3 regions of the Streptomyces sp. NPDC002896 genome follow, and region 3 is predicted to be linked to each of the others. Evidence: riboswitches for the same ligand, from Rfam matches in the RefSeq annotation. Region 3 holds a riboswitch; each other region holds the start of a gene.

Region 1 (5,792 bases), on a different contig from region 3:
ACTTGTAGTCCGCATCGGACGCGCCCGAGGCGATGCGGTAGAGCTTGTTGTCGCCGTGGTCACGGCAGTAGGTGGCGTACTGGCGGGCCAGGTCGGCGGAGTACTCGGCGCGCATGTTGCCGCCGCAGCCCCACGTCTCATTGCCGATGCCCCAGAACTTCACGCGCCACGGCTCCTCGCGGCCGTTGGCCTTGCGCAGCCGCACCATCGGGCTGTCGCCCTCGCGGGTCAGGTACTCGACCCACTCGCTCATCTCCTGGACGGTGCCGGAGCCCACGTTGCCGCTGATGTACGGCTCGGCGCCGAGCAGCTCGCACAGGGCCATGAACTCGTGGGTGCCGAAGTGGTTGTTCTCCTCGACATTGCCCCAGTGGGTGTTGACCATCCTGGGACGCTGGTCCCGGGGGCCGATGCCGTCCTTCCAGTGGTACTCGTCGGCGAAACATCCGCCCGGCCAGCGCAGGTTGGGGATGTTCAGGGCTCGCAGGGCCTGTACGACGTCCAGCCGGATGCCGCCCTCGTTGGGGATCGGCGAGTCCTCCCCCACCCAGAAGCCGCCGTAGATGCAGCGGCCGAGATGCTCGGCGAAGTGGCCGTAGAGATGGCGGCTGATCTTCGGACCCTCGAGGTCGAGGTTGATGATCGCGGTGGCGTTGGACACGGAGTACTCCAGGTCGGCGTGGTGCGTGCGTGAGCTGTACGGGCTTCGGGTTGCCGGCCGGCGGGACCAGCGATGAGAGATCGGTACCTGCGGTGACCAGGCGGAGGAGGGAAACCGGTTGCCTGGGTTGTTTGTATCGATAAAAAAGCTGCCATCGTTGTTGCGCGAGTGTCAAGAGAGGTGCGCGAACAGGTTGGTCCTGGGACCACGGATCACATGGCGCACGCTCGTCGACGGGGATTGTCCGCTGCGCGTTGCGAGCGTTAGAGTCGCACGCGGTGACGAGTGTCAGCGTCAAGCCCTGGCTGGCTGACCGGCAACCCTCTGTCGCGGCGGGGTGCTCCAGGTGACGACCCGACAGGACCGAGTGTCCTGTAAGCGTGAGGCCCCACAGGGGCGGAACCGACGAGGTGGCGGGATGGACACAGGAGCGAGGCCCGGGCTGCATGCCGGTCCCGGTGTCCTGGAGTGCCCGCTGCATGTGTACCGCCGTCACGTCGATCTGGCCCGGGTGAGCAGCGCACTGTGTTGCCGCACCCGGTCGACGCGGCCGTAGCCGTAGCCGTAGCTGACGCCGTCGTCTGCCGGGGGATCCGTCCCCGTCCGACCTTCTCCGCTCGGCCCTGAGCATCCGCGCCCCCGCCCTCGCCCTGCATGCCCTTCTGACCATCCGTGTCCGACCATCCGTGTCCGACCATCCGTGTCCGACCATCCGTGCCCCATTCCGCAGGAGTACACATGACCGTCCAGGACTCCCCCACCGACATCGACACCTTCGCCGCCGAGTGGGAGGCATGGCACCACCGGCAGGAGTCGGCCCTCGCCCACGAGCACGGATTCCTCGCCATCACCGGCCTGCACTGGCTGGCCACCGACCCCCAGAGCTTCCCGGATGCGCCCGGCACCTGGTCGACGGGCGACGACGGCGTCACGGTCGTACTCGGCGAGGGCGAGGAACTCGTCGTCGACGGCACCGCGGTACACGGACGACACGCTTTCGGCGTCATCCCGGAACGCGGCGGCGTCAACGCCGTCTGGGGAGACGCGGTGATCGAGATCGCCAAGCGCGGCGGCCAGGACCTGATCCGGCCGCGGCACCCGCACCATCCACTGCGCACCGCGTTCACCGGGACCCCCGCGTATGCGCCGGACCCTCGCTGGGTGGTCACCGGCCGCTACACGCCCTTCGCCGAGCCGCGGCCGACCACCGTGGGCGCCGCAGTCGAAGGGCTGCAGCACGTCTACGACGCTCCCGGCCGGATCGACTTCCAGCTCGACGGCCGTGCGCTGAGCCTGACCGCGTTCAACGGGCGGACACCGGGCAGCCTCATGGTGCTGTTCACCGACGCGACCTCCGGCGTGACCACCTACGCGGCCAACCGCGCCCTGCAGATCGACGCCCCCGGCCCCGACGGCACCGTGGTGCTGGACTTCAACCGCGCCGCCAACCTGCCGTGCGCCTACACCGACTTCGCGACCTGCCCGCTGCCGCCCGCCGAGAACCGGCTCCCGGTCGCGATCGAGGCAGGCGAGAAGATTCCCCACGAGCGGCAGCCGATCGCGCAGTGAGCACCTCGCCCCTGCCCGGATCCGCTCGCTGTCGTTTCTGACCCGGGCACCGCGACCACCCTCCGTAGGGGACCGTTACCCTCGGTCCCCTCGGATCACCCCACGAGCCGGGCTTCAGCTCAGCTGTCGGCGAACCTCGGCGCCGCCATAGACTCGAAGGACAGGTTCGGGGACGCGGGCGCTGGGCGCTCGATGGCCGAAAGCTCGGGATCCGGAGCGGGGAGCGGGGGGATGGCCACCCCAGGAGGACGCGATGTTGCGGCAGACCAGACTGGCCGGGGTATCAGAGGACTACCTCGCCGCCCGCGAAGAGCTGCGCCAGGCCGAGATCGAGCTCATGCGCCACCGCGAGAAGGTCGCGGCCCAGCGACGGGCGCTGCCGCAGGGGCCGCCCGTCGACGACTATGTCTTCGCCGAGGGCCCCGCCGATCTCGACGCCGGCGACACACCGGTCCGCGAGGTCACCCTGAGCGGCCTGTTCACCGCGCCGGACCGCCCGCTGATCGTGTACCACCTCATGTACGGCAAGCTGCAGACCGAACCCTGCCCGATGTGCACGATGTGGATCGACGGCTACAACGGCATCGCTCACCACATCGCCCGCAATGTCGACTTCGCCATCGCAGCGGCCGCCGACCTGCCCACCCTGCGGCAGCACGCCCGCAACCGCGGCTGGGACCGGCTACGACTCCTGAGCTGCGGCGACAGCACGTTCAAGTACGACCTGGGCAGCGAGGACAAGGACGGCGAACAGGACTCCACCATCTCCGTCTTCACCCGCGACGGCGACGGCACGGTCCGCCATTCCTACTCCGCCCACCCACGGATGGCCGACGACATCAAGGAGCGCGGCATCGACCTCCTGGCCCCCGTCTGGCACCTCCTCGACCTGACCCCGCAGGGCCGCGGCGACTGGTACCCGAACCTCGACTATTGACCCCCGACATGGCAACAGTCCGCCGGCCCCGGAGGGCCGGCGGACGGGTGTCACACCGGTGCTGCGTCGGTGTGCCTCAGTTCGACGAACGGCGGCGCAGCGCGGAGTCGGTGAGCGAGGGCGGGGTGTAACCGGAGTCGCGGGACGAGAGGTTGGTTCCAGGCGGGACGATCTCGTCGATCCGGTCGAGTACGTCCCGGCTCAGCCGTACCTTGTCGGCGCCCAGCTGGCTCTCCAGTTGTTCGAAGGTACGCGGCCCGATGATCGCCGAGGTGATCCCGGGGTGTTCCAGGACGAAGGCCAGGGCCAGTTGCACGAGGGTGAGGCCGGCCCCCTCGGCCAGCCGGGCGAGGGCCTCGGCAGCCTCCAGCTTGGCGGCGTTCTCCGGTGAGGTGATGTCGAAGCGGGCCGCCTGGCGTTCGGCGCGGCTTGAGGCGGGCTGCTCGGCGCCCTTCCGGTAGCGCCCGGAGAGCCAGCCGCCCGCGAGGGGGCTCCATGAGAGCACGCCGAGACCGTACCGCTGCGCCACCGGCAGGACCTCGCGTTCGATGCCGCGCGCCAGGAGGGAGTACGGGGGCTGCTCGGCCACGACGCGTTCCCGGCCGCGGCGCTCCGCGATCCACTGGCCCTCGACGATGGCGGAGGGTTCGAAGGTGGAGGTGCCGATGTAGCGGATCTTGCCCTGCTGCACCAGGTGGGTGAGCGCGCCGAGCGTCTCGTCGAAGTCGGTGTCCGGCTCGGGGCGGTGCACCTGGTAGAGGTCGATCCAGTCGGTGCCGAGCCGCCGCAGGCTGTTCTCCACCTCGCGGATGATCCAACGGCGGCTGTTTCCCTGCTCGTTGGGGTCGCTGCCGAGGCTTCCGTGGAACTTGGTGGCGAGCACGACGTTGTCGCGCCGCCCGCCGGACAGGGCCTTGCCGACGATGGTCTCGGACTCACCCGCGGAGTACACATCCGCGGTGTCGACGAAGTTGATGCCCGAGTCCAGGGCGTGGTGGATGATCCGGACGCTGTCGGCATGGTCCGAGTTGCCCCGGCCTCCGAACATCATGGTGCCCAGGCACAGCGGGCTGACCTTGACGCCGGTACGTCCGAGATTGCGGTACTCCGTCATCGTGCACTCTCCTTGACGAGTTGATTGATCTTCAGGTGGTCCACCGCCGAGGCCGGTCGGCCGCCTTGTTCGAAGGCCTGCCGCAGACGGTGGTACGGGACCCGCGCGGCGAGGAGTTCGGCATGGGTGCCGGTTTCCGCGACGGTTCCCGCGTCGAGGACCACCACCCGGTCGGCGCGGGCGGCGGTGGTCAGGCGGTGGGCGACGACGACGGTCGTACGCCGACGGGCCAGGGCCTCGGTCGCCGCGGCGACCCGGCGTTCCGTGGCCAGGTCGAGCGAGGCGGTCGCCTCGTCGAGCAGCAGGATGTCCGGGCCGACGAGTTCGGCCCTGGCCGCTGGGCGCGCGGCCGTGAGTCCCGGAAGGCCCAGGCCCGTCGGGCAAAGTCGCGGGCTTGCGCTCCTCGGGGGCAGTACGGCGGAGGCGACGGCGGCACCGAAGGCGAGCAGGAGGTCGGTGCGGTGGCGCAGGCAGAACCCCAGCAGCCGCCGGGCCCACCGGGCCGACGGCTCCTGGGGCGCACTGGTTTCCTGGGAAGGCGGACAGTCCGTCACCGGGCTGCCGCAAGGGCGATGCCGGTGTGGCCCTCGCCGGCGTCGACGGTGTCGAACAGCCGGTTAGCGGGGCGCGGGAGCCCGTAGTGCTCGCGCAGCGTGGAGCCGGTGTACTCGGTGCGGAACAGGCCGCGTTCCTGGAGGATCGGCACCACCCGGTCCACGAAGAGCTCCAGGCCTGAGGGGAGCACGGCGGGCATGATGTTGAAGCCGTCGGCCGCGCCGCTGTCGTACCAGTGCTCGATGGTGTCGGCGACCTGCTCCGCCGTACCGGCGAAGGTGCGGTGTCCGCGGCCGCCGCCGAGCCGCCCGATGAGCTGACGCACCGTCAGCCGCTCACGCCTGGCCAGCTCCACGATGAGCGTGTAGCGACTCTTCGCGCCCTCGATCTCGTCCTCGGTGGGGAGGTTCTCGGGGAGCTCCGCATCAAGGTCCAGCTCGTCGGGGGAGATCTTCAACGTCTTGGCGAGCTGCCGCTTGGCGTACTCGGGGACGATCAGCCGGTCGAGCTCGGCGTCCAGCTCCAGCGCCTCCGTCTCCGTGTCGCCGATCACGGGGACGATGCCGGGCAGGATCTTGAGGCCGTCCGGGTTGCGGCCGAACAGCTGGGCCCGCTGCTTGACGTCCTTGTAGAAGGCGATGCTCTCCTCCAGGGTCTGCTGCGCGGTGAACACCGCCTCCGCGTACCGGGCGGCGAAGTCCTTGCCATCCTCGCTGGAACCTGCCTGGACGAGCAACGGGTAGCCCTGGGGCGGACGTTGTACGTTCAGCGGTCCGTCGACCCGGAAGAACTCACCGACGTGGTCGATGCGGCGAACCCGCTCGGCCAGGGCGTGGACGCCGCCCCCCTTGTCGGCGATCACCGCGTCGTCCGCCCAGCTGTCCCACAGCTTGGTGGAGACCTCGACGAACTCCGCGGCCCGCCGGTAGCGGTCCTTGTGCAGCGGTGTGTCGTCG
Region 2 (5,792 bases), on a different contig from region 3:
TCGGCGATGATCAGCAGCGGCTTGCCGCCCTGCATGACCTTCTCGAGGAGCGGCAGCAGGTCCTTGACCGAGGAGATCTTCGAGTTGGCGATCAGGATGTACGGGTCGTCGAGGACGGCCTCCATACGCTCCATGTCGGTGGCGAAGTACGCCGAGATGTAGCCCTTGTCGAAGCGCATACCCTCGGTGAGCTCGAGCTCCAGACCGAAGGTCTGGGACTCCTCGACGGTGATGACGCCTTCCTTGCCGACCTTGTCCATGGCCTCGGCGATGAGCTCGCCGATCTGGGTGTCGGCGGCGGAGATGGAGGCGGTGGAGGCGATCTGCTCCTTGGTCTCCACATCCTTGGCCTGCTCGAGCAGGGCGGCGGAGACGGCCTCGACGGCCTTCTCGATACCGCGCTTCAGGGCCATCGGGTTGGCACCGGCGGCGACGTTGCGCAGGCCCTCGCGGACCAGCGCCTGGGCGAGGACGGTCGCGGTCGTCGTGCCGTCACCGGCGACGTCGTCCGTCTTCTTCGCGACCTCCTTGACCAGCTCGGCGCCGATCTTCTCGTACGGGTCCTCGAGCTCGATCTCCTTGGCGATGGACACACCATCGTTGGTGATCGTGGGGGCGCCCCACTTCTTCTCGAGGACGACGTTGCGACCCTTGGGGCCAAGGGTGACCTTGACGGCGTCGGCGAGCTGGTTCATCCCGCGCTCGAGACCGCGCCGTGCCTCCTCGTCGAACGCGATGATCTTGGCCATGTGAAGTGGTCCTCCCGGACTGGGGTGGATTTCTCCGGACCGCGCTGGCGCCCGCGACGGACGGCCTGCCTGCCTCGTGGTTCCTTGCCCCACACGGCCTGCGGGCCTCACCGACCCGGTCCTTCGTTGTCACTCTCACTGTCAGAGTGCTAACGCCAATGATTAGCACTCGCCCCCCTCGAGTGCAAGCGCCTGTAGGGGTGCGCGCCCCCTCCGGGACAGGGCGCGCGCCCCCGAGGGCCAAGGCCCGGAGAGACTCCCGTCCGCGCGCGAGCAGTCGGGCACACCGAAGGGCCCGTACCCCCACCGGGATACGGGCCCTCCGTAAACGTCGTTGCAGTCAGTCGGCGCTTTAGCCGGCCATGCGGACCATGTCCGCCTGCGGTCCCTTCTGACCCTGCGAGATCTCGAATTCGACCCGCTGGCCCTCTTCCAGGGTGCGGTAGCCGTCCATCTGAATCGCGCTGTAGTGGACGAATACATCCGCACCACCGTCGACCGCGATGAAGCCGTACCCCTTCTCCGCGTTGAACCACTTGACGGTGCCCTGAGCCATGCCTAACTCCCCTATTACTGGCCCTTGCACAGGACCGCACTTCGCGGACCCGGGTCAGACCTCACCCCCCAACGGTTGGGGGTGTGCGCCGGAACGCGTCGACCGCGGCTGAATGTATCTGCCCAACTGCCGTCTGCAACAGGTCAATCGGACGAGAAATCCGGGCGCGCCCGATCGGAGATATATGGAGATTCCGTCAGGACTCAGGGCAAGTCGGGCCCGGCAAAAGGAATGTATGGCGCAAAAGAATGGTGCACTTTGGCTACTTCTCGTCGGCCACCGGACGCGAAGTCATATGCGCCGGACAAGAACGGCGAACCGAGTTCCCCAACTGTACCGCGCTCAACCATGCAGAATTGCCCCCTCCGCTTCTCTCGCGGAGGGGGCAATTCTTGTGACGCAGCGTGCGGTACGCATCAGCAGCCGCCGGCACTGTGCCCGACGTCAGCCGCCGGCATGTGCTCGACGGTCAGCCTCCGACACTGTGCTCGATGGTCAGCCTCCGGCGACGGCCGGAATGATCGAGACGCCCGCGCCGTCCGGCGTCGCGGTCTCCAGGCCGTTCTCGAAGCGGACGTCGTCGTCGTTCACGTACACGTTGACGAAGCGGCGCAGCTTGCCCTGGTCGTCGAGGACGCGCGCGGCGATGCCCGGGTGGTTCTTCTCCAGGGACTCGATGACCTCGGCGAGGGTCGCGCCCTCCGCCGGGACCTCGGCCTGACCGCCCGTGTAGGTACGGAGGATCGTGGGGATGCGGACGTTGACGCTCATGCGGTTCACCTTCGGTGGAGGGCGCGGGGTGGAAGCGGGTCGGGGGCGGACGGGGCGGGCGTGTCGAACTGGCGTCAGCCGGCCAGGCCTGCGTCGCGGAACGCGTCGAGAGAGGGCCTGATCACGGCCGAGGGGCCGCTGGTCGGGGCCACCGCGTCCAGCGTCTTGAGGCCGTCGCCCGTGTTGAGGACGACCGTGGTCAGCGACGGGTCCAGGACGCCGTTCTCGATCAGCTTGCGGGTGACGCCGACGGTCACGCCGCCCGCCGTCTCCGCGAAGATGCCCTCCGTGCGGGCCAGCAGCTTGATCGCGTCGACGATCTGCTCGTCGTCGACGTCCTCGACGGCGCCACCCGTGCGGCGGGCGATGTCCAGGACGTAGGGGCCGTCGGCCGGGTTGCCGATGGCGAGGGACTTGGCGATGGTGTTCGGCTTCTGCGGCCGCACCACGTCGTGCCCGGCCTTGAAGGCCGCCGACACCGGGGAGCAGCCCTCCGCCTGGGCACCGAAGATCTTGTACGGCTTGTCCTCGACCAGACCGAGCTTGATCAGCTCCTGCAGACCCTTGTCGATCTTCGTGAGCTGGGAGCCGGAGGCGATCGGGATCACCAGCTGGTCCGGGATCTGCCAGCCGAGCTGCTCGCAGATCTCGTACGCGAGGGTCTTGGAGCCCTCGCCGTAGTACGGCCGGAGGTTGACGTTGACGAAGCCCCAGCCCTCGCCCAGCGGGTCGCCGATGAGCTCGGAGCAGAAGCGGTTGACGTCGTCGTAGTTGCCCTCGATGCCGACGAGATCGCCGCCGTAGACCGCGGCCATGACGACCTTGCCCTGCTCGAGGTCGTGCGGGATGAACACGCAGGAGCGGAAGCCGGCGCGGGCGGCGGCGGCGCCGACGGCACCGGCCAGGTTGCCCGTCGAGGAGCAGGAGAGCGTGGTGAAGCCGAAGGCGCGGGCGGCCTCGAGGGCCTGGGCGACGACGCGGTCCTTGAAGGAGTGCGTCGGGTTGCCGGAGTCGTCCTTGATGAACAGACCGCCGGTGACGCCGAGTTCGCGGGCGAGGTTGTCGGCCTTGACGAGCTTGGTCCAGCCGGGGTTCAGGTTCGGCTTGCTGGCCACGTCCGCCGGGACGGGCAGCAGCGGTGCGTACCGCCAGATGTTGTCGGGGCCGGCCTCGATCTGCTTGCGCAGGCCCTCGGGGTCACCGGTCGGCAGGTCGTATGCGACTTCGAGCGGACCGAAACAGATTTCGCAGGCGAAGATCGGACCGAGCGGGAACCGCTCGCCGCACTCGCGACAGGAGAGCGCGGAGGCGGGGCCGAGGTCGACGGCCTTCGCGGTGTCGGTTCCGGCGGTGTCCGTGTCGGTGGTGGCAACAGTCTGCGCAGCCATGGAGGCGAGGCCCTTTCTCCTCATCTTCCTCACGACGCATCTCGCCGTGAGACGGATTTGGCACCTTCCCTAGCCGGGGCCTCGCGGAAATGATCAACATCGATCGGTACGAGAACCGGCTGGAGGGTTGCCGGGGCTTCAACGGGCCGTGTCCCTCTGCCCCTCTGGATGAGCGGTATGGCGCCGGGCCGTGCGGGTCCCGGAGCGTTTGTTCGCGCCATGACCCCCGACATGCGATGGTCATCCGCGTTGTTCAAGACTGTAACCGAAGGCCAGGACAGTTGAGGTAGTCGTCCGAACCGCGAGATGGATCACAGGCAGTGGTCCCAGTGAGGGGGCACCAGAACGTGCTGGATGAAGTCGAGCGCTGGCTGAGCACGCGCTCCTGGTCGGTGACCGACCGTCCGCTCCGTCAGCTGATCGCGGCGAAGCGCGCCACCGGACAGACGGTGAGCGTCGTGCTGCCCGCGCTCAACGAGGAGAAGACGGTCGGCGACATCGTCGCGGTGATCCGCCGGGAGCTGATGACCCGGGCCGTTCCACTCGTCGACGAGCTCGTCGTGGTCGATTCCGGTTCGACGGACCGTACGGCCGAGGTCGCGGCGGCGGCCGGCGCCCGCGTCGTCCACCGCGACGAGATCCTGCCGCGCATACCGGCACTCCCCGGCAAGGGCGAGGTCCTGTGGCGTTCGCTGCTCGTGACCAGCGGCGACATCGTCGCCTTCGTCGACGCGGACCTGAAGGAGTTCTCCGCGGACTTCGTCTCCGGCATAGTCGGCCCGCTGCTCACCGAGCCCGGCGTCGACCTGGTCAAGGCGATGTACGACCGCCCGCTCGGCGCCGAGCTCTCGTCCGGCACCGCCGCGGGCGAGGGGGGTCGCGCCGGAGGCGCCCAGGGCGGCCGGGTCACCGAGCTGATGGCCCGCCCGCTGCTGAACATGCACTGGCCGCAGCTCGCCGGGTTCGTCCAGCCGCTCGGCGGTGAGTACGCCGCGCGCAGGTCGCTGCTCGAACAGCTGCCGTTCCCCGTCGGCTACGGCGTCGAGCTGGGCATGCTCGTCGACGCCCTGCACCTCGTGGGTCTGGACGCGCTCGCCCAGGTCGACGTCGGCGTGCGCAAGCACCGGCACCAGGACGGACAGGCGCTGGGGCGGATGGCGGCCGCGATCTACCGCACGGCCCAGCTGCGCCTGGCCCGCGGTCATCTCGTACGGCCCGTCCTCACCCAGTTCGAGCGCGGCGACGAGGGATTCGAACCGCGGACGTACTCGGTGGACACGGAGGAGCGGCCTCCGATGGCGGAGATCGCGGAGTACGCGGAGCGGCGCGCGGCGTAACCGCGGCATGAACATCTGGGTGGTGCGGCGGTCTCACCGCCGGCCGGACGGACTCGACGCCTTGATCGCGGGGCCTCGGTGCGCTGCTGCCGGCCCCGGCGGGGCGGTCGCAGCGTGTGACCGCGGTGTAACCCGTCACGGGGACCGTATACGGCCATGGGACCAGCCGAGTCGCCCATACGTTTGAGCGTTTCCCGGCCGGGCTAAGTTTGGGCGTATGGCTTCCACTCAGGGTGCTCAGATCCTCGTCGCGTCCAACCGCGGCCCGGTCTCCTACACGCTGGAGGAGGACGGCTCGCTCACCGCCCGCCGCGGCGGGGGCGGTCTCGTCTCGGGTCTGTCGGCGATCGGCCCGGACGCGGGCGCGGTATGGGTGTGCGCCGCTCTGAGCGACGGCGACCGCGAGGCCGTAAGCCGCACGGGCGGCACGCTGGACCCGGCCGACACGGGCGGGCAGCACGTCCGCATGCTGGGGATCGAGCCGGACGTGTACGACGACGCGTACAACGGCATCGCGAACTCGGTGCTGTGGTTCGTGCACCACATGCTGTACGAGACGCCGCTGGAGCCCGCCTTCGGCGCGGAGTTCCGGGCGCAGTGGGCCTCGTACGAGGCGTACAACCGGGCCTTCGCCGAGGCGCTGGCGGACGAGGCGGCCGAGGGCGCGGCAGTGCTGGTGCAGGACTACCACCTGGTGCTGGTGCCGGGCATGCTCCGCGAGCTCCGCCCCGACCTCAGGATCGGGCACTTCTCGCACACGCCGTGGGCGCCCGTCGACTACTTCCGGATGCTGCCCGACGACATCGCGCGGGAGGTGCTGCGGGGCATCCTCGGCGCTGACCGCGCGGCGTTCCTGACCTGGCGCTGGGCGAACGCGTTCACCACCTGCTGCATGGAACTGCTTGGTCCGGAAGCCCTGGCCGACACCCGGATCGGGGTGCACGGGCTCGGCGCGGACGCGGACTTCCTGCGGGAGCGGTCGCGCCGCGAG
Region 3 (5,792 bases):
CTTCTTGCCCTCCTTCTTCAGCTTGGACTGCCACTCGAGGAGGATCTTCTCCTGGTTGGTGCCGTTGTCGACGGCGACGGTCTTCCCCGCGAGGTTCTCGTAGTCGCCCTCGAAGTTCCACGTGCTTTTCTTCAGCACCTCGAAGCCGAGGTTGTCCTTGCGGTAGGAGGCGAAGTCGTACTTCTTCTTGCGCTCCTCAGTGTCGGTGATGTTGGAGAACGCCACGTCGACCTTGCCGCTGTCGATGCCGACGAACATGTTCTCCCACGTCGAGTTCTTCAGCTCCGGCTGCAGGCCGAGGACCGCGGCGACCAGGCGGCCGAAGTCGGGCTCGGCGCCGGTGAGGGTCTTCTGGTCCGAGCCGACGTACGCGAGGGGCGGGAAGCCGTCGGGCAGGGCACCGACACCGATCACCAGCTTGCCGCTCTTACGGACGGAATCGGGCAGCTCGGCGCTGATCGACTTCACCTCGGAGACCTTCAACTCGGTCTGCTTGGCGGCTCCGTTGGACAGCTGGCCCACGGTGACGGTGCCCGCGGCGTCGGCCTTGGTGGTGGCGGCGTCGCTGTCGCCCCCGCAGGCGGCGAGCCCGGCGGCGAGCGTGGCGACGGCGGTGCCTGCCGTAAGGCTGCGGATGAGTCTGCTACGGAAGCGGAGGGTGCGCATGGCTGTCCTTGTTCTTGGTGTTCGGCGGTGGTGGTTTTCTGGGGGAGTCTGGAGGCGGAGGTCAGAGCACCTTGCTCAGGAACTCCCTGGTCCGCTCGTGTTTCGGGTTGTCCAGCACCTCGGACGGCGGCCCCTGCTCGACGATCCGGCCGCCGTCGAGGAAGACGATCCGGTCGGCGACCTCACGGGCGAAGCCGATCTCGTGGGTGACGATGACCAGGGTGGTGCCGCTGGTGGCCAGGTCCTTGATGACGGCCAGCACCTCGCCGACCAGTTCCGGGTCAAGCGCGGAGGTGGGTTCGTCGAAGAGGATGACCCCGGGGCGCAGCGCGAGGGCGCGGGCGATGGCCACCCGCTGCTGCTGGCCGCCGGACAACTGCCGCGGGTAGGCCGCGGTCTTGTCGCCGAGGCCGACCCGGCTGAGCAGGGAGCGCGCCAGTTCCTGGGCCTCGGGCTTGCGCAGCAGGCCTGTCGCCACGGGCGCGGCTGCCACGTTGTCCAGCACGGTCAGGTGCGGGAAGAGGTTGAAGTTCTGGAAAACGAAGCCGATCCGGCTGCGCTGCGTGAGGATCGCGCGTTCGCTCAGCTCCTTGAGCCGCTCACCGTGCCGGCGTACGCCGATCAGCTCCCCGTTCAGGCTGACGTAGCCGATCTCGGGCTTCTCCAGGTGGTTGATCACCCGGAGCAGGGTCGACTTGCCGGAGCCGGACGGTCCGAGGATCACCGTGACCTCGCCGGGCCGTACGGTCAGGTCCACGCCGTCCAGGACCCGGTGGGTGCCGTACCACTTGTGCACGTCATGGACCTCGACCGCGGCGGGGACTGCCTCGGAGGCGGTCTTGGAAGCGCGCTCGGTGGCCTTGGAAGCGCGCTCCGTCGTCTTGGAAGCGCTCTTGATCGTGTCCTCTGTGGTGCTCTTCGTGGTGGTCATATCGCCGCCTCCCTCTGGATACGGGCCCGCAGGTCGCGCACGCCGGCCCGCAGCTTCTGCAACGGAGTCGGCGGGAGGGTGCGCACTGCACCACGCGAGTAGTACCGCTCGACGTAGAACTGGATGACGGAGACGACGCTGGTGAGGATCAAGTACCAGATGGTGGCGACCAGCAGCAGCGGCACGATGTCACCCGGATAGGTGCTGCCCATCGTCTGCACCGAGCCGAACAGGTCGAGGAGCGACACGTAGAAGACCAGCGAGGTGCTCTTGATGAGGCCTATCAGCTGGTTGACATAGTTGGGCGTGATGGCCCGCAGTGCCTGCGGGAAGACGATCCGGACGAACTGGTAGCGCTTGGGCAGACCGAGCGCCGATGCCGCCTCGTGCTGGCCCTGGTCGACCGAAAGGATGCCGCCGCGGACCACCTCGGCGGCGTAGGCCGCCTCATTGAGGCTGAGACCGACGACCGCCACGACGATGTCGGTGGCGAGACGCGACTCGTCGAAGCTGAAGAAGGCGGGCCCGAACGGCACACCGATGCTCAACGTCTTGTACAGCGCACTGAAGTTGTAGAGGAACAGCAGCACGACGATCAGCGGCACCGAGCGGAACAGCCAGATGTAGACCCAGCTGACCGCCCGCAGCACCGGGCTCCTGGAGAGCCTGCCCAGGGCGAGCAGGATGCCGCCGAGCAGGCCCAGCAAGGCGCTGTACGCAGCGACTTGAAGGGTGATCAGCAGGCCGTCGACGATCACCGGGCGCACGAACCAGTACCCGAATCGGTCCCACTGGTAGAAGGGGTTGGTGACCAGCCCGTGGCCGATCTGGACGACCAGGACGAGGACGACGGCGGTGGCGATCCATCGGCCGGGGCGGCGGAGCGGAAGCACCCGTTGCGCCGAGAGCGGCCGCTGCGCGGAGTCGCGGTCGGATCGCTTGGGCCCTTCGTCGGGGGCTTCGGTCGGCTCCGGAGAACGTACGGAAACCGGCACGGCCGGGGAGGCCGGAGATGGTTCGGGGCGGGGGATCGCCTGGGCAGGGGGTGCTGAGCCGGAGGACACAGCAGAGCCTGGGGGTTCACTCATGGAGGACTCCAGCAGATTCGGACACACGGCCACGCAGGCGACGACGGCGCAGCAGAGCGGGAACAGCTCTGCGGGACGAAGCGCACTGGAGCGGGCGGAGCGGGGGTGGGTCGGAAAGAGAACGCTGCGACGGCGGCAAACGTCAGTGATGCAGCAAGCCGTCAGCCGTGACGGGATTCAGAAAAGCCGTCAGCCCTGACAGAGAACGCGACAGGAGACGCAACACAGTGCACTGTTGACCCGGAGCAGATCGACGGGACGGTTCGCGCACGTCGTGACGCGGCCGTGGCGCCGCCATGCGGCCATCCCCGGAGCTGCGTACATCGCCGTCACCGTCACCGTTCCGCCCCCGCGGGGCCTCGCGCTTACCGAAAACCAAGATCCGGTCCGGTCGTCACCTGGGGCACCCCACCGCGACGCGAGGGTTGCCGGCCAGCAAGCCAGGGCTTGTCGCTGACACTCATGACCGTTCTGCGCCGTAAGGTAGACAGCCGCTGGAAGGAATGTCAATGCGCGTCTTCCGGCTTCGTAGAGCCCCGGCGTGGTCGCCGCCCCGGGACACATCCGGCTTGGTGATCGTCCGATGCGGTAGGCGCAGCGGCACACGGCATAAATGGCCAACTCCCAAGTAAATGCCGTGATTCGAGGCTGAAACATCCCCCTCGCACCAGCCGTCCGATTCGTCATGGAATAGCACCCGCGCCCGCTGCTTGACAGGGACACGTATCTCTTGGTTTTCTTCCCGGCATGTATCCGGGACTCTTTCTGACGGCGCGGCGCCATGTCGACCTGGTTCGCCTGTCCGCCAGCCTGTGTCGACCCCGGATGGCCTGCGCCGATGCCGCGCACACGTCCATGTGACGCGCCTGACCAGACCCTTCCCGCCGCATGGCTGCCCGCGCGACTGTCCAGGAATTCTCAGTCGTGGGCCGATCATTTCCTTTTGGCCGCCGCATCGAATCATGGTGCGTAATTCGCCGGGCATTTCCAGGGTTCTTCTCTCCTTGCCGATATGTGCTGTGCGGCAGTCGATCGGGACGCGCCCGGAGCCGGCCATATTCCGACTTCCCTTCCCCAGGAGACCCGATTGTCCTCCGCCCTTCATGCCCGTTCGCGGCTGCGCACAGCGCTGGCCACCGCCTTCACCGCGGCGGTGGTCTCCGTCGCCGTGTCGGCGGCCCCCGCGAGCGCCGCCGGCTCGGTGTTCACCCCTGCGCCGCCGCACAACCCGTACACCGGCCCGGACGGCACGGCCACCATGCACGGGGACACCGGGTCCTCGGACACCACCCCGCTGCCCGGGCCGGGAACCGGCACCCTCACCTCGACCCGGGCGGCGCTGGCGTCGGCCTGCCCGACCGTGCTGGTCGGGTCCGACGGCTACCCCGTGGCGCTGTGCACGCCCATCTTCGGACAGGTCCCCACGGTCCATCTCCTCGACCCTGACGACGGCAGCTCCATTGCCGAACTCGCCCTCACCAAGGGGTCGTTGCTGGGTGGCGTGTACGCCTACATCGATCAGGACGACCGGCTGGTCGTGATCGACGGCAGCAGGTCACTGCTTCGGGTCGGCCATCACCTGGACGCGGACGGCGACTGGACCCTGACGATCGACAAGAGTCTGTCGCTGACCGCAGCGATCCCCGAGGACGACGCGGTGACCGGACTGTCCCCGGACTGGCAGGGACGCGTGTGGTTCGCGACCGGGAACGGGTTGGTGGGCACCGCCGACGACCGCACCGGCACCGTACGCACCCTGCAACTGCCCAACGGCGAGAAAGTGGCGAACAGCATCTCCACCGCGCCCCAGGGCACCCTCGTCACCACCACGCAGGCCACCTACCTGCTGACCGCGACCGCGGACGGCACCCCGCGCATCTCCTGGCGCCAGGAGTACGACCGCGGCTCCGCTCGCAAGCCGGGTCAACTCAGCTGGGGCAGCGGCTCCACGCCCACCTTCTTCGGGCCGGGTGACGGCACCGACTACGTGGCCATCGTGGACAACGCGGACAGCCAGGTGAAGCTCCAGGTGTACGAGACGGCGACCGGCCGCCGGATCTGCTCGACACCGGTGCTCCTGTCCGGTGGCGCGGGCAGCGAGAACTCCCCCATCGGCGCGGGCCGCAGCGTCTTCGTCGCCAGTACGTACGGCTACCCGTATCCGGCGGTGCCGGCCGACGCCGGGGACAGTGTGCCCGCCTCGGCGGACTTCAAGGGCGGTCTGACCCGGGTGGACGTGCGGGCCGACGGCTCCGGCTGCGATCTGGCGTGGGACAACACACTGCGGTCGGCGGCAGTGCCCAAGCTGTCCCTGGCGGACGGCAAGCTGCACACCGTCCTGCGCGATCCCCTGATTCCGGGCACGTCCGGCACCAGCCTCCTCGACCCGTACCGCTACGCCGAGATCGACCCGGACACCGGGAAGGTCACCCGCAGCTTCCAGGTCGGCGTCGGCTCCCTCTACGACTCGCTCCAGATGGCGGGTACGGCGGCGCCGGGCGGGGTCTATTACCAGGGGACGGTGACCGGCGTTCTGCGCATCACCGCCAAGTGACGGAATTCTGAGGGCCCGGCGGCTGCGCACCGCCGGGCCCTCTGCGCGGCGGTCAGAGGGCTGCGTATGTCACAGGACCTTGGAGAGGAAGGCGCGGGTGCGCTCATGCCGGGGAGCGTCCAGGACGTCCGAGGGCGGCCCCTGCTCCACCACCACTCCCCCGTCCATGAACACCACGGTGTCGGCGACCTCGCGGGCGAAGCCGATCTCATGGGTCACCACGATCATGGTGGTCCCGATGCGGGCCAAGTCCTTGATGACGTCCAGGACTTCGCCGACCAGTTCCGGGTCGAGCGCGGAGGTCGGCTCGTCGAACAGCAGCACCTTCGGTTCGAGGGCGAGCGCGCGGGCGATGGCCACGCGCTGCTGCTGCCCGCCGGACAGCTGACGCGGGTAGGCGCCCGCCTTGTCGGCGAGACCGACCCGCTCCAGCAGCCGCCCGGCCGCCGCCACGGCGTCCTTACGCGGACGTCGCAACGCTGACACCGGCGCCTCGACGAGGTTCTCCAGCACGGTGAGGTGCGGGAAGAGATTGAAGTTCTGGAAGACGAAC

Evidence for each region. Region 3 has a riboswitch for S-adenosylmethionine ahead of ABT009_RS07635 (amino acid ABC transporter permease). Riboswitches for the same ligand answer to the same signal wherever they lie in the genome.
Region 1: it holds a riboswitch for S-adenosylmethionine, as region 3 does, so the genes downstream of both, ABT009_RS34905 (DUF1684 domain-containing protein) here and ABT009_RS07635 (amino acid ABC transporter permease) in region 3, are expected to answer to the same signal.
Region 2: it holds a riboswitch for S-adenosylmethionine, as region 3 does, so the genes downstream of both, thrC (threonine synthase) here and ABT009_RS07635 (amino acid ABC transporter permease) in region 3, are expected to answer to the same signal.

Annotation. Positions count from the first base shown of each region.
Region 1 covers NZ_JBEOVA010000026.1:24,532-30,323, reverse strand. The annotation lists gene ABT009_RS34910 (alpha-N-arabinofuranosidase) at 1-661, opposite strand, end outside; SAM riboswitch class IV at 939-1,048, shown strand; gene ABT009_RS34905 (DUF1684 domain-containing protein) at 1,400-2,230, shown strand; gene ABT009_RS34900 (DUF899 family protein) at 2,484-3,167, shown strand; gene ABT009_RS34895 (aldo/keto reductase) at 3,244-4,281, opposite strand; partial or broken gene ABT009_RS34890 (hypothetical protein) at 4,278-4,616, opposite strand; gene ABT009_RS34885 (LLM class flavin-dependent oxidoreductase) at 4,832-5,792, opposite strand, start outside.
Region 2 covers NZ_JBEOVA010000021.1:26,790-32,581, reverse strand. The annotation lists gene groL (chaperonin GroEL) at 1-749, opposite strand, end outside; gene ABT009_RS31460 (cold-shock protein) at 1,102-1,305, opposite strand; gene ABT009_RS31455 (ubiquitin-like small modifier protein 1) at 1,801-2,076, opposite strand; gene thrC (threonine synthase) at 2,151-3,488, opposite strand; SAM riboswitch class I at 3,482-3,639, opposite strand; gene ABT009_RS31445 (glucosyl-3-phosphoglycerate synthase) at 3,812-4,801, shown strand; gene ABT009_RS31440 (alpha,alpha-trehalose-phosphate synthase (UDP-forming)) at 5,019-5,792, shown strand, end outside.
Region 3 covers NZ_JBEOVA010000004.1:118,384-124,175, forward strand. The annotation lists gene ABT009_RS07625 (ABC transporter substrate-binding protein) at 1-666, opposite strand, end outside; gene ABT009_RS07630 (amino acid ABC transporter ATP-binding protein) at 728-1,597, opposite strand; gene ABT009_RS07635 (amino acid ABC transporter permease) at 1,594-2,685, opposite strand; SAM riboswitch class IV at 3,042-3,153, opposite strand; gene ABT009_RS07640 (putative leader peptide) at 3,433-3,546, shown strand; gene ABT009_RS07645 (NHL repeat-containing protein) at 3,743-5,239, shown strand; gene ABT009_RS07650 (amino acid ABC transporter ATP-binding protein) at 5,309-5,792, opposite strand, start outside.